2 regions of the Paenibacillus sp. plas6 genome follow, and region 2 is predicted to be linked to the other one. Evidence: riboswitches for the same ligand, from Rfam matches in the RefSeq annotation. Region 2 holds a riboswitch; the other holds the start of a gene.

Region 1 (7,545 bases), 1.6 Mb from region 2:
TTTCACCAGCAACGGTTCTAAAGCTTAACGTTAAGTTCGTTAATGAGGATGGAATATGCGGGCTAAAGCTAACCTGTGACCAACCAGGTGCAGCAGGCTTAATACCGCATAGCTCTTCAATCAATATTGGAATTGGAGCACTTGCCCACGGATGGCATAAGCTTGTATTCCATTTCAGCTCCTTTGACCATGCTTCAAAGCATGTTGTCGCTCCTTCTTTAACCATCGTACTCCATGAATGCAAGTCCTCGCTTATAATCAACTCATAAAGTAAATCATATTGCTTTGCCGCAGCTAGCGACTTAAGCACAAAATATGACATATATACGCCGCAGCTTAGTCGTTTTTCAGAAATGAGTTTGACGATTTCTGAAACAGCCTCTTTAGGACAACATTGGAATAAAAGCGGCAGCACATTACTGTGGAGAGAGGCATGTTGCGAGCCTTCTGCATCGATAAAAAGCTTGCGCTTTGCATCATAAAAAACTCTGTTGAACGAATCATACACTTGCTCTAACTGCTTGCGATATACAGCTGCTGGATAATCGAGTTCCTCTGCAATCTCAAGCATCGTTTTTAACGCGCCATAATAAAACGCATTAATAACATTATGACAGCCTTCAAGACCTGTTCTTTTTAGCTCAAAATCATAGCCATCTCGTAAATTTTCTGGCCAATCTACTAAGTTCCACTTTTCATTAACTGACTCCAGCAAGCCATCACTGCGGCAGTAGGAGCTAAAATAGTCCATTATTCCTTCAGCGACAGGGTACATTTCTGTGAGAAATTGACGATCACCGCTTAGTCGATAATATTGCAGCAGTTGCATTGGATATTGCAAGGAAAAATCGGCAATCTCCTGCATAACATGCCCTGGAGCAACAGCCATTAAGCCGGGACAAACACGCGCTGACATTAGCGCAAAGTCCTGCAACGCTTTGCGATACATTGTCAAATCTCCTGATACATAAGCATGAGCATGCGTAATAATTGTATTGTCGCCAAGATATTGTCCCTTTTCTCGGGATGGGCAATCGACATAATTCTCCTGCGTGCCATACTTAATACCATTTTTACATATATGCCAAATTTTATTTAGCAGCTCGTTTGCGGAATGAAATTGACAAGCTTGTTCATCAAGCGGGTAGTGTCGCACAATGACTGCAAAGCTATCGAGATTAAGAGAGTCAAGTGCGTCAGTTAACACTTCAACATAGCGAAACGCTTTATAATCGTATAGTTCAAGCTCATCCTCTGTACCGGAAAGTATCCAACGATCCTCATAAATGCAATTGCAACGCATATCATAACGTACACGCTCATTAGGGAGGAGTTCCTCACCACAGCGGATGATCACCTCTTGTCCAGCTTTGCCGTTTGCTTTCATAGTAAATTGTCCAGTTAGCTCACTGCCAAAATCAAGCTGAAAGCCGCCTTTAATTGCAGTAATTTGCTTAGGTTTTACTCTGTAAATAGAAAGAGCAGAGGTTGGCTGTTGCATCAGACGATGATCATCTGATAGCAGCTCCCATGCAAAGAACCAATCTGAATCATCCAACTCATTTGTGCGCCAGCCCTTTTTCGCCAATCTGCTGTCAATATATTCGCAGAACTGCGTATTATAGCCAATGATTGGTCCAGCTTGATATTCAGCAGCACGGGAACATTTCCAGCTTCTATCTGAACCTAGCAGATGCTCGCCATCTATTAGCAGCTCAGCAATCATTCCTTGTCGATGATCGCCACTGCTGTAGGAGCGACTAATAAGCCCGTGATAATAGACATGTACGGCTATTACATTAGCTCCCTGCTGCAAATACGGTGCAATGTCATATTCATTATAAAAATAGTGATAATAATTGCTTTGTGCTGGACCTTGCCCAATAAAATGACCATTGACATAAAGCTTATAATAGTCATCCGCTGTAATATATAACTTAGCTGCTAGTGGCGTTTGTAACAGTTGAAAACTTTTTCTAAATTGCGTATGGATATTAGTTAAATCCTTTCGATGTGCTGTATTGTTTATTACGTCATGCTCTTTACCATAAACATCAAGCGGCTTTAAGTTCTTAAAAAGCGGGTCAATTATCCACTTTGCTTGCCAGCGTCGATCCATTGCAACTTCCCTCCTGAAATTGAATACACATTGTATTTTAGCTTAATGGTGGCAATGAAAACTTGGGCTTTTCAACGCTGTATTAAGGGAAATTGACGCTAATATAGCCTTCTACTACAATTACAAGCAGAAGGATTACTTGCTAGAGATGGGCGAGGGATGATAATGGAGCTATATTCTAAGGAAAAATATTTAGAAAGCGAAGTTTTTCCTTTTGCTGTTTTGTACTATAAGACGCTTCCAAGTCGAGGAATGCGACCGCATTATCATGATTTTTTTGAAATAGTTTATGTAGCGGATGGTGAAGGGGAGCATATTTATAAGGGACGTTCCTATAAAATCGTTAAAGGTGATTTTTTTGTCATTACGCCTGGTATTGAACATGATTATATTGTTACTGGCGATACTCCTCTAGAGGTTTATAATGTAATGTTCCTGCCGTCATTGCTACATACAGAATTAGCAAGTCTTGCAGCAGAAGCTCCATTTGTTAACTTGTTTTATGTCGAGCCATATTTAAGAGAAACGATTAATTTTGATTCCCATCTAAAGCTGTCCTATATGGAAGCACAAGAGGTAAAGCGAAGAATTGATCATTTAAATTTTGAATTTACACGTAAGCAATTAGGCTATCGACTTGTTATTAAAGCACTATTGGTTGAGCTATTAGTTTATTTAAGTCGTTGTTATGAAGGAAAGGAGCTCACTCAGCTTTTTCCTAGTGATGATATAAAGGCGATCATGGGGTTATGTGAATTTATTGAACAGCATTATGCACATCCAATTCATTTAGAGCAAGTATGTCGAATGTGCGGAATGAGCCAGACGGTTTTTACTAAAAAATTTAAGCAAATTGTCGGCAAAACGTTTATTGAATATCGGAATGAGGTGCGGATTAAAGCAGCGTTACAAAAATTAATCGAGAGCGATGAGAAAATTGTTCATATTGCTCAACAGGTTGGAATTGACGATCTTAGTCATTTTAATTATTTATTTAAGAAGCAAGTGCAGCTAACACCAAGACAATATCGTAAGCTGCATCGCAAAATATAATTTTAGCAAGGAATCGCGACCGTAGTAGAGGTTCGCAAACTGATTTTTACGCATGCAAAAAAATGAGCAGCATCGAAAGTTTGATACTCTCAATGCTGCTCGCTAGTAATTATACAGACAAATACTCAACTGCCCGTTGTTTTAAAACAGCTTCTTCGTAATAATGATGCTCCGAGTTCGTATCAGGAAGAAATTTCAACTGATGCAGAGCATTTGTGAATAGATAGAGACAACGTTCGTCACAGTTTATTGTGTTGTTCATTTGCAGTTCAACTTGTTCTGTAAGACGAGCCATTGTAGTAGGACCAATAAGCGGGGATAGTTGCTGTTTCCAATCTTCAAGATTAAAGTTTGAATCTCCATCATCAATAAAAATTTCACTCCAGCCATGTCCGCGATTGCTTGAAATCCGCAGACAAACTCGATAACCATTGGCATCAACTGCTAGAGCAGGTATTACGAATACTTCAATTCGTTGAATGTGCAAAATATGTGATTCATGCTGCACATTTTGAAATTCATCGGATGGACAAACTGACATTCTACATCTCTCCTTTGCACGCTGACGAGGTTAGCTGTCGGGTTCGGGCTAGAGAGTAGGCCCTACTGTCATCGCTTCCAATTGACATGATTCACCCCTGAAGACTTTGGGTCCCCCGCTTTTTCTAGTGAAAAATTAAGCGTATATTAGTATTATTTTAAATCTTTAAACAGAATTTGTAAATGAAAGCTCATGCATTATAAGATAAACAAATCAGTGGACTAGCAGGTGCATAATAATTTTTATTTTGCGTTATTTTATGATTTCAAGTATGATGATTAGAACGGTATATATTTAATACAGTAAATCAAAGTCAAAGGAGCAAGTGATATGCAATCCAATACAGCACATTGTAAAATAGTTGACTGTACAATTCGTGATGGCGGATTAGTTAACAATTGGGATTTTAGTGTTGAATTTGTTCAGCACTTATATAATAGCTTAAACGAAGCTGGCGTTGACTATATGGAAATTGGCTATAAAAATTCTCCTAAACTGCTTAAAAGCACTGGTTCCGAGGGACCTTGGAGATTTTTGGATGATGATTTTCTTCGTAAAGTTATTCCAAATAAAGGGAATACGAAGCTTTCAGCACTTGTCGATGTTGGTCGTGTAGATGAACAAGATATTTTGCCACGCAGTGAAAGTATGCTTGATCTGATTCGTGTTGCTTGCTACATTCAAGATGTTGATAAAGCTCTTGAGTTAGTTAAAATTTTCCATGATCGCGGCTATGAAACTACTTTAAACATTATGGCTCTTTCTAATGTAATGGAAAATCAATTGCATGAAGCCTTTAAACTGATTCGTGAAAGTGTAGTTGATATTGTATATATTGTTGACTCTTACGGCAGCTTAAAACCAGATGATATGGCTTATCTTGTAGATAAATTTAAAGAGCACCTGCCTAACAAACGTTTAGGTGTTCATGCTCATAATAATTTGCAGCTTGCTTTCGCTAATACGTTGCTAGCAGCAGGTAAAGGCGTGGAGCTGCTAGATTCATCTGTTTATGGAATGGGTCGTGCGGCAGGGAACTGTAATACTGAGCTATTGGTTTCAGAGCTGCAAAACGCTAAATATAATGTACGTCCGGTGCTCGATATGATTGAGAAATATATGATTCCGATGCGCGAAAATGTAGAATGGGGATATATTATTCCATATATGATTACTGGAATTTTGGATGAGCATCCTCGTTCAGCGATGGCTTGGCGCAGAACTGAGCAAAAGGATCAATATGTTGATTTCTATGATCAGCTCACAACTCCAGAAATGGCAAACAAATAAGTAAATTGCCAATAAAGAGGCTGAGGGAAGCTTCTATACGAAAAACTCCGAAAGCAGTATATTCGGAGTTTTTTTATTTCGGCTAAAGATAACTGTTGAAATTTGCTGCCCTCCAAAATCTTGCTTTAATATAAAAAGGGAATGGATTACATGTATTAATTGTATGTTGAAAGGTTCGTAATTTTGCATTCAGTCATTACAGTCATTACAAAAGTGTGATTACTTACTGAAAGGATGATTACAATGCCTTTAACACACGAATTTGGGATAATTGATGATTTTGACAGTCGAAAAATATACGTTAACTATTTTGCAATAGGATGTGAACGGGGGAGCACCTGCTACTCAACACTGCATAGTTAAAAAGAAAAGGCTGGTTTTTTCCAGCCTCATAAGTTTTGTATTAATATAGTTTTCCTTGGCGATAAAGAATGTTACATAATCGATTAACAGCGTGATTATAACAACATTGACGCAAGTTTTGCGGCTGATCAAAGAAAGTTGGAAGCACTTGATCGAGCGTATCGGTCATTTGCTTGTAGAGCAGCTCATAGACATGCTCCTCACTGTAATATTTCGTTTCTCTGCCTTGCAACCATTCAAAATAGGAGACAATCACTCCACCAGCGTTGGCTAATATGTCTGGAATAACCACAATATGTCTTTTAGCTAATGCATCATCTGCCTCACCAGTAATAGGGGCGTTTGCGCCTTCTACAATAATTCCTGCTTGCACAGAATCAACATTATTTTTATGAATTTGCTCCTCTAGGGCAGCTAGAAATAACACATCAACCTTTTGGTAAAGCACTGCTTCTCGGTCTAATATCTCTGCTTCAATTCCTGCTAATTGCAGCTGCTCCTTAGTTGTCGGCAGCTCACCATGATTTTGCTTAGCATAAGCAAGCAAACGATCAATTGCTAAGCCATTTTCATGATATAAGGTGACGTTACGATCGCTAACTGCTACTACACGATGCTTGTAACTATCCGTAAACGCCTCTTGCGCGACAACTGATCCTACGTTACCAAAACCTTGTACAGCAATAGATAGTGGCTTATTTAGATAAGGCAGGAGGCTATTGACATATGGATTGTTTAGTGCTTTTAGCTGAGATAGATGCGTGCTTACATAATTGTTCAGTAAATATTTCAGTACAAAATAGACCCCTTTACCCGTTGCTTCACGTCTGCCAAGCGAGCCGCCAAATGCGATGCTTTTTCCTGTGAAGCTTCCTAAGTAAGGTTGACCTGGATGCGTGCTTTTATATTCAGCGGTCATCCAATCCATTTCTCGTTCGCCTGTGCCCATATCAGGAGCAGGAATATCTTTATCGGGACCTAAAATATCAGAAAAATATTGCACATATTTTTTACAAATTTGATAAAGCTCACGCTCTGAATATTGCCGCGGGTTAATGCCTACTCCGCCTTTTGCTCCGCCGAATGGAACGTTATGCAATGCATTTTTCAAAGTCATTAGTGCAGCGAGGTTAGTTACTTCATCCTCATTTACCGACTCATGAAAACGAATGCCGCCCTTGTATGGCCCTAAGGCGTCATTATGTTGGATACGATAGGCTGGAATGCGCACAACGACACCGCTATCGAGCGTAATTCGTAAAAATGCTTTATGAGTTTTGTTAGGAGTAGATAAAATTGCTCCTAAGGATTGGAACGCTTGCTCTCGTTTCGTACCAGTTAATTGTGGTAAGATAGAAGTGTTTGCTAATAATACACGTAAAGATTGTTCAACGATTGCACTTGTTTGTCTGCCCAAAAGTATTCATCTCCTTAATCATTTTTTCGAACTAATACATAATTATGATGTACGTATGCGCTTTAAAGATACTCATGGAAGGATGATCTAAACATTTTAGAGCGCAGACTGTTGCCGTTAAGAAGAAAGTAATATCTTGTTGCATTATAATCATCATACTACATTTTATGTAATTGTCGATGACAGTGAAAGCAAAGGAAGTGTAAAGTGATGGATATTTTGATATATTGTATAAAACTGCTTGTTTACTTATTGCTTATCGTAATTTCCGGAGATGTGCTAGTTAACAGCTTTGTTCCTTCGACGGTTAGCCTACAGCGGCAAGAACGATTACATAAAGGTATGAAGCAGTTAGCAAACGTTCTGTTGCTTGTGATTGTACTTGCAATCTTCGTGCAAATCATTAGCTGGACACAGCAACTTGAACCCGAGCTTAATCAGCTTATCTCGATGCTGTTAGAGGAAGCAACAGGAAGAGCATGGTTAGCACTATTTGTATCGAGCTTGCTGTTTTCACTGCTAAGCAGTAAATACTTTATGGCACGGATTGTGCTTGTGTTAGCTATGCTGCTAGCTGAAAGCTTTAACGGGCATGCAGCTGGAAATAGTGTTTTAGTTTTATTTGATTTTGTTCATCTTTCCGCTGTTTCGATTTGGGTTGGCGGAGTAATTAGTTTTTGTTGGCACTCGCGAGAAAGTAAGGAAGCGGCGATTAGCTTTTTAAAAAATTATGCTAAGCTGCTTTGGTTAACTATCGCTATT
Region 2 (7,545 bases):
CCTTTACGGGACATACTCATGATCATGCCTCTTCGTTTAACAGCCTCCTGATATGCTGCAGACGTATAGACAGATCCTTGATCGCTGTGTAATAGGCAGCCAGGCGGAAGAGCTGGTAGTTGTTCTAACGTATCTAGCACGCAGTGTACATCTTGTCGATGACTAAGCGTGTAGGCTAGAATCTCCCCGTTATACAAATCCTGAATACTGGAAAGATACAACATTTGACCACCAAAGGGCAAGTAAGTAATGTCCGTTACAAGTTTTTGCAAAGGAGATTTCGCCTTGAAATCTCGTTTTAATATATGCTCTGCCACTTGAGCTGGTTGTCCTATACGGTGACGTTTCTTTGGCTTTACACGACATTGTAAGCCATACTGTTGCATGATCCGCTGTACCACTTTATGGTTCACACGTTTGGTGCGATTGACGAGTGCTGTGATCTTTCGATAACCTAATCTAAATTTATGAGAGATGCAATACTCACGAATGAGTGCAACAAGTTCATCGTCTTTTTTACAGATGGGACGCTTTTTCCATCGATAATAGGTTGCTCTCGATATGTTTAAGGTTTCACAAACCAGCCTAACCGATAACTCAGGATGTTCGTTGATAAATGAGATAGCTACTTCTTTGTCCACCTCCTTTCCCACGCCTTGAACTTTTTTAGCACCTCTAGTTGTTGTTGAAGAAATCTAATTTCGGCTTGTAATTTTTCTACTTCAGAAGCATATTCCGCTCCTTTTCCATACGAATATTGTTTACCAACAGGCTGTTCCAAGCGATGTAATTCACCGTTACGATACCACTTCATCCATGTCTCAACTTGTGAGTCGTTGCGTATATTCAATTCATCTAGTACCACTTTCATAGGTATTCCTTGTAATCTCATTTCAATAGCTTTCATCTTAATTTCGATTGGATAACTCACTCTAGTTCTCAAAACAAAAACACCTCCAAGTTGTATTCATATCTTACGACATGATTTACATTTCTTAAAGGTGTTTTGATTTTGTCTCACTTTATGGGGTCAGTTCCAGCCGTTTTAACGGCCTGTATGCCCCTTTATAATGAAATACTATTGATTGTTGTTTACTGATAAACTTTGTTGCTTATTGGGATCAACATAGTTACTAACAATAGCTAACTCAACACGACGATTTTTTGCTCTGCCTTCGGCAGTATCGTTAGATGCTACTGGATGATATTCTCCATAACCTACAGCACTAAAATGCTTAGGATCTAGCTTCTCGTTCAGTAGCATAATATCCATAAATCGTACTGCACGCATTACACTTAAATCCCAGTTAGAGCGAAACTTTTCGTTACTAATTGGAGCGTTGTCTGTATGTCCAGAAATAACTACATTAAAGTTAGGATATTCTTCAAGCATTTCTGAAAGCTTTACTGCAAGTTCTCTACCTTCTTTGTTAACGGTTGCTTCGGCCGAATTAAATAGAGCATTGTCGCGTATTGTAATGACTAATTGTGACATATTGAGAGACGTATCTAAGCTAGTACTAAGCCCATTTCCAGCAATATACTCATCAATTTGTTGTTTTAATTGACTTAAGTCAGTTTCACTTTGCTCGATTAATTGCTGAATTTCTTGCTCGCTTAGTTCGTTTTGAGATTCTTCATCTTCATTGTCTTTGCCACCAAGCAATTCATCCATATCATCGCCGCGTTCAACTACTGATGGCATTTCCAGTACACCTGTACCACTATTAAATGCGACGTTAAAAGCTTTAGATAACTCTTCGAATTTTTTAACATCCACTTGATTCATTGAATATAGAACAATGAATAATGCCAGCAGCAGCGTAAGAATGTCGGCATATGGAACTAGCCACGATTCGGAAATATGTTCTTCTTCCTCATGCTTCCGCTTTTTGCTCATCGTCTCCTTCCTCCTTCGCTTTCAATGCTTGGCGCTCAGTTGGTGTTAAGAACACCGATAGTTTTTGTTCAATTGCAATTGTAGAAACACCAGCTTGAATAGATAGCAAGCCTTCTAGCATCATAAGACGAATTTCAATTTCAGCTTTAGAAAGACGTCTTAATTTGTTCGCCATTGGATGCCATAGGACATAACCAGTAAAAATACCTAGTAGTGTTGCCATAAATGCACCAGAAATTGCATGCGCTAATGATTCCATATCACTCATGTTTGCTAGAGCGGCAATCAAACCGATAACGGCGCCAAGTACCCCTAGTGTAGGAGCATAGGTACCTGCCTGAGTAAAAATTGCAGCTCCTGCTTTGTGTCGCTCTTCGGTTGCATTAATATCTTCTAGCAGGACATCTCTAACAAGGTCCTGATCATTACCATCAATAATCATACGCATTCCATTTTTAAGAAAAGGATCATCGATTTCATCAACACGTGCCTCTAATGCTAATAGACCTTCACGACGTGTAATACCGGCCCACTCTACAAATTGCTTAATTAACTCTTCGCGTTTTGGAAGAGGGCGCTCTGTAAATAATAGTTTAAATAATGCTCCTACTTTCTTTAGTTCGTTTAGCGGAAAAGCAATAGTTACCGATGCGATCGTTCCTACGATAATAATCATGAACGCCGCAGGGTTAATAAACGCACTTAAGCTTGCTCCTTTTAGTACCATACCTACGAGTACAGCCACGACACCAAGAATAATTCCGATAATAGTTGTGTTTTTCATCTTACACCTCGATTAATCCATTTTCGACAATACCCTACTCTATTCTATTATCGTCAAAATAATGTGATCACATTAGAGTAATTTTGACAAGTTAATAGAATTGCTTAAAATATGATATTTTATGATTTGTTTTATGGCACTTACTATATATAGTAACAGCAGGAAACTAAATTCTACAAGAACAATTCTTACAGAAATAACGACATTTCCTACATAGTGTGTCATAATAGGTGGGAATATTAATTTAAGTTATTTAACAGGAGGATATTTACATGGGAGTGCGTCATGCTCGTGAATATAGCGAGATTCTACAGGAATTGACAACAGCAATTGCGTTGATTGAAGACTGTTATTTGTTTTTTGAAATGGAACTAGCAGAGTGGGAAATTCTCTCAGTAAAAGAACAAAGAGAAGTGCTAGAGGCGTTGGCTGATGACGTATTTTATGGCTTAGGAGAAGAACCGGAAATTGAGGTAGGCAGCGGTACAGTTGTTTATTTAGCACCTCAACATTTAATAGAAATTGTTGCTAGAGGCGAACGACAAGCTGTAGTTCATCTTATTTAGTTTAGGCGTTGTTAATTTGATAACTTTTCGAAGAATTTACAACTGATAAAGGGTGCATAGTAGTGAAAAAAATATTATGGCTTGGCTGCTTGTCATACCTAGTTATTGGCATAGCTCATATTATTGGCGGATCGATATTAGAACAAATTGTGACGCACTATGAAATAACGTATGCACAGGGCGGACAATGGATCATGAATCAATTTTTTGGTTACTTGGTTGGTGTTTTGCTTGGTCCAATGCTTTCAAAAAAGTTTGGTAAGCGGATAACCGTTATTATAGCTTTTACTTCATTAACACTAGCTGAGGCAGTTTACAGCATGTTTCCTCCATGGGAACTGATGTTAATTGTAGCGCCGTTTGCCGGTTTTGGATTTGGGATGATTGAATCGGTCATTGGTTCATTAATTATTGATTTATTTAAAGAACAGACAGCATCAGCAATGAGTCGGTTAGAAACCTTTTTTGGCATAGGAGCTCTATTCATTCCATTAGCTGCAGCGGTATTGATACGTTATCAAATTTGGGAATGGTCATTTCCAATTTTGGCGGCGATTAGTGGTTTAACCTTACTTCTATGGGCGAGTTTATCGTTTGGTAAAGATGTGGATACAATGATTGCTCAGCCTTCTAATCAGGTTGGTGAAGCAAGACAGGTAGCTCTAAAATATAAGCGCCGTGCAATTCCTTTCTTAATTTTAGGGATGATCTTTTTCTTCTTATATGTTGGTGTAGAGATGAGCATATCTCATTATTTACCGTCGATTATGATTGAGCGCAGCGGTTTATCAGATTCAAGCGCTGCCAGCATGCTTGGCTTATTCTGGTCGTTTATGGTTATTGGGCGCTTAGTATGCGGTGCATTAGCTGATCGCCACGGCTATATCAAATATTTAATTGGTTCTATGGCCATTGCTGTTTTAGCGTTTATTGGGATGGTGTTATTTAAACAGCAATATGCACAGTTTACGATGATTGCATTAAGCGGGTTAGGCTTCTCAGGAGTGTTTGGTATTGCTTTAGTTTATGTCAATGCTTGTATCCGCGGGATGACTGATCGTACGACGAGCTTACTTGTTGCTTGCGGAGGGATTGGCGGAGCACTGCTGCCTAAGCTGACTGGCTGGCTAATGGATAATTATACTGCAGCGTTAACTGTAAGCTATGTAGCCATCTTAGTTGCTGTAATGCTAATGTTTATGATTTTTATGATTTTAGTTGGACGAAATCAAAATTTACAGCAGTAGAGTAGCTTGTGCTTGAAATTGAATATGGTAAGATGGGCTGTCCTGAAACGTAAGAATTACTGATCGATTAGGCAGCCCATTTCATTTTTAAAAGAATAAGGCATCATAAAACGATGACAGTTGGCATAGCTTTATAAGGAACAATAAAAAAGACTCGTACTCTAGCGATGAGTGCACTAGAGACAAGTCCTTATGTAATAAATCTTTAGTTACTGCCTTCAACATATTTTGCATATTGATCATCTGATAATATGCGTCTTGCAGTCACGTAACGTGGCTTGTAGTAAGAAGAATCTAATGAATCAACCGTAACTCCTTTAGAAGTTGAAGCATGAGCAAATTTTCCATCTCCTACATAAATGCCAACATGTGTGATGCCACCGTTGTTAGATCCGCTTGTATCAAAAAATACTAGATCCCCAACGCGTAAATCAGATTTTGCAACTTTAGTTCCTTCACTAGCTTGATCAGCAGAACGGCGAGGCAAATCAATATTCATTTTTTCAAATATGTATCGAACAAATCCTGAGCAATCGAAACCGCTCGTAGTATTACCGCCGTACTTGTACTTTGTTCCCTTCACATCCTCAATATTGTCTAGCATTGAAGACGAGCTTGCAGAAACGCTTGTTGCTGAAAAAGTAAGAAATAGAGCTAAAGCCATCAACATCATGCCAAATTTCTTCACAATTAAGTCTCCTTCCGGTATTGCCGACGAGGTTAGCTGAAGGGTTCGGTCGAAGGACTCCCTATGAATCTACTAATTTTGTCTAAGAGATTCAATTCACCCGAAGTGGTTCCCCCGTTCCTTACACAAAGCGTATAAGAATTAGGCATAAGAACTAAGTTATTTACAAGCTATATAATAAACTGAAAATTTAATTCTGTGTAAAATGTGAGAAGATTTTAATCGTTTTCATTTTTCTCATAATCGATTAGTGCTCATTTCAAGCTAGAAATGGGTGTAATTTCATAAAAATTTGTGTATCATAGGAGGATAAATATTCGTTGTGTGAAAGGTTGATCAAGATGGATAACACTAATGAAACGAAATCGGCGTCTTCTAATTTTATTAGAAATATCGTTATCGAAGATTTGAAGGAAGGACGTGTTAATGAAATTATAACGCGTTTTCCTCCTGAACCTAATGGCTATCTACATATTGGACATGCCAAGTCGATCTGCCTTAACTTTGAATTAGCAGATGAGTTTAAAGGAAAAACCAATTTGCGATTTGATGATACAAATCCAGTTAAGGAAGATACAGAATATGTAGAGTCCATTATGGAGGATGTAAGATGGCTCGGCTTCGAATGGGATGGATTATTTTACGCTTCTGATTATTTTGAAGAAATGTACAATCGTGCCGTGTTACTAATTAAAAAAGGTAAAGCCTATGTTTGTGATTTGTCAGCAGAAGAAATTCGTCAAACACGTGGAACGTTAACTGAGCCAGGCAAAAATAGTCCTTATCGCGATCGCTCAGTTGAAGAGAACCTCGACTTATTTGCTCGTATGCGGGCAGGGGAATTTAAAGATGGCGAACGAGTACTGCGCGCAAAAATCGATATGGCTTCTTCTAATATTACGATGCGTGATCCTGTTTTATATCGTATTGCGCATGCCCATCATCATCGTACAGGTGATGCATGGTGCATTTATCCGATGTATGACTTTGCTCACCCAATTAGTGATGCAATTGAAGGAATTACTCATTCCATCTGTACGTTGGAATTCGAGGATCATCGTCCATTATATGATTGGGTAATTGCAGAATGTGAGATGGAGGCAACTCCTCGTCAATATGAATTTGCCCGTTTAAATATTACTAATACGATAATGAGTAAGCGTTATTTAAAAATGCTTGTTGATGAAGGCATTGTAGACGGCTGGGATGATCCTCGCATGCCGACAATTAGCGGTATGAGACGTAAAGGATATACGCCAGAAGCAATTCGCAATTTTTGTCGTGAAATTGGTGTTGCTAAAGCAAATAGTACAGTAGATGAACGCAACCTAGAGCATTTTATTCGTGAAGATTTGAAGCTGAAGGCACCACGTACAATGGCTGTTCTTGATCCGATTAAAGTTGTGATTACGAACTATCCAGAAGGACAAGTGGAATATCTTGATGCTGAAATTAATGCCGAAAACCCTGAGATGGGTATTCGTAAAATTCCATTTTCACGTGAAATTTATATTGAGCGTGAGGACTTTATGGAAAATCCGCCAAGTAAATACTTCCGCTTATTTCCTGGAAATGAAGTGCGCTTAAAGCATGCTTACTTTATCGTGTGTAATGAAGTGATTAAAAACGAGCAAGGGGAAATTGTTGAGCTTCACTGTACCTATGATCCGGAAACGAAGTCAGGAAGCGGGTTTACTGGCAGAAAAGTAAAAGGGACAATTCACTGGGTCGAAGCATCGACAGCTATTCCTGCTAAGCTAAGACTATTTGAGCCGCTGATTGTTGAAGCGCCAGAGCTTAAAGATAAACCGTTCCTTGAACGAATCAATCCAAACTCGTTGCGTGAGGTTAAAGGGTTTATTGAAGAAAACATGAAGGATGTAGCTGCAGGAGATAAGTTCCAATTTTTCCGTCATGGTTACTTTAGCGTAGATAGAGCGAAATCAGAAGATGGATTACTTGTTTTCAACCGTATTGTATCGCTAAAAAGCTCATTTGATCCGAAAAAAGCTTAGTTGCTGCAAGATAGCTGGGAGCACGCTTAATGCGCGCTAAGGTTATAAATGCAGTAAAGCATTTGTTGCGATACATGTTGAAATGTTAGAGGAGTGTTATAACGTTGAGCAAATACTGGAGTCCATTGACTGCTTCACTGGAGCCGTACGTACCCGGTGAGCAACCAAAGGATAAAACATATATTAAGTTAAATACAAATGAAAATCCTTACCCGCCGTCGCCTAAAGCGATAGCGGCAATGACGGCGGCGATTAATGAGGATTTGCGGTTATACCCTGACCCAAACTGCGAGGTGCTAGTAGCAGCACTGGCGAAACAGTACGGCTTAACATCTAAGCAAGTTT

Evidence for each region. A riboswitch is a leader RNA that binds a small molecule or an ion and turns the genes downstream of it on or off. The one in region 2 is predicted to bind cyclic di-AMP.
Region 1: linked by a shared signal. The riboswitch ahead of AC2TDL_RS15695 (hypothetical protein) and the one ahead of AC2TDL_RS08795 (C40 family peptidase) in region 2 are both predicted to bind cyclic di-AMP.

The regions. Positions count from the first base shown of each region.
Region 1 covers NZ_CM170151.1:3,567,843-3,575,387, forward strand. Annotated here, with positions in the region: gene AC2TDL_RS15685 (family 78 glycoside hydrolase catalytic domain) at 1-2,119, opposite strand, end outside; gene AC2TDL_RS15690 (AraC family transcriptional regulator) at 2,285-3,172, shown strand; gene AC2TDL_RS15695 (hypothetical protein) at 3,282-3,713, opposite strand; cyclic di-AMP (ydaO/yuaA leader) riboswitch at 3,718-3,865, opposite strand; gene AC2TDL_RS15700 (aldolase catalytic domain-containing protein) at 4,044-5,003, shown strand; gene AC2TDL_RS15705 (Glu/Leu/Phe/Val family dehydrogenase) at 5,407-6,783, opposite strand; gene AC2TDL_RS15710 (copper resistance D family protein) at 6,994-7,545, shown strand, end outside.
Region 2 covers NZ_CM170151.1:1,966,127-1,973,671, reverse strand. Annotated here, with positions in the region: one part of gene AC2TDL_RS08820 (IS3 family transposase) at 1-670, opposite strand, end outside; one part of gene AC2TDL_RS08820 (IS3 family transposase) at 670-943, opposite strand; gene motB (flagellar motor protein MotB) at 1,079-1,900, opposite strand; gene motA (flagellar motor stator protein MotA) at 1,878-2,684, opposite strand; gene AC2TDL_RS08805 (hypothetical protein) at 2,957-3,250, shown strand; gene AC2TDL_RS08800 (MFS transporter) at 3,313-4,497, shown strand; gene AC2TDL_RS08795 (C40 family peptidase) at 4,703-5,185, opposite strand; cyclic di-AMP (ydaO/yuaA leader) riboswitch at 5,192-5,343, opposite strand; gene AC2TDL_RS08790 (glutamine--tRNA ligase/YqeY domain fusion protein) at 5,527-7,200, shown strand; gene hisC (histidinol-phosphate transaminase) at 7,305-7,545, shown strand, end outside.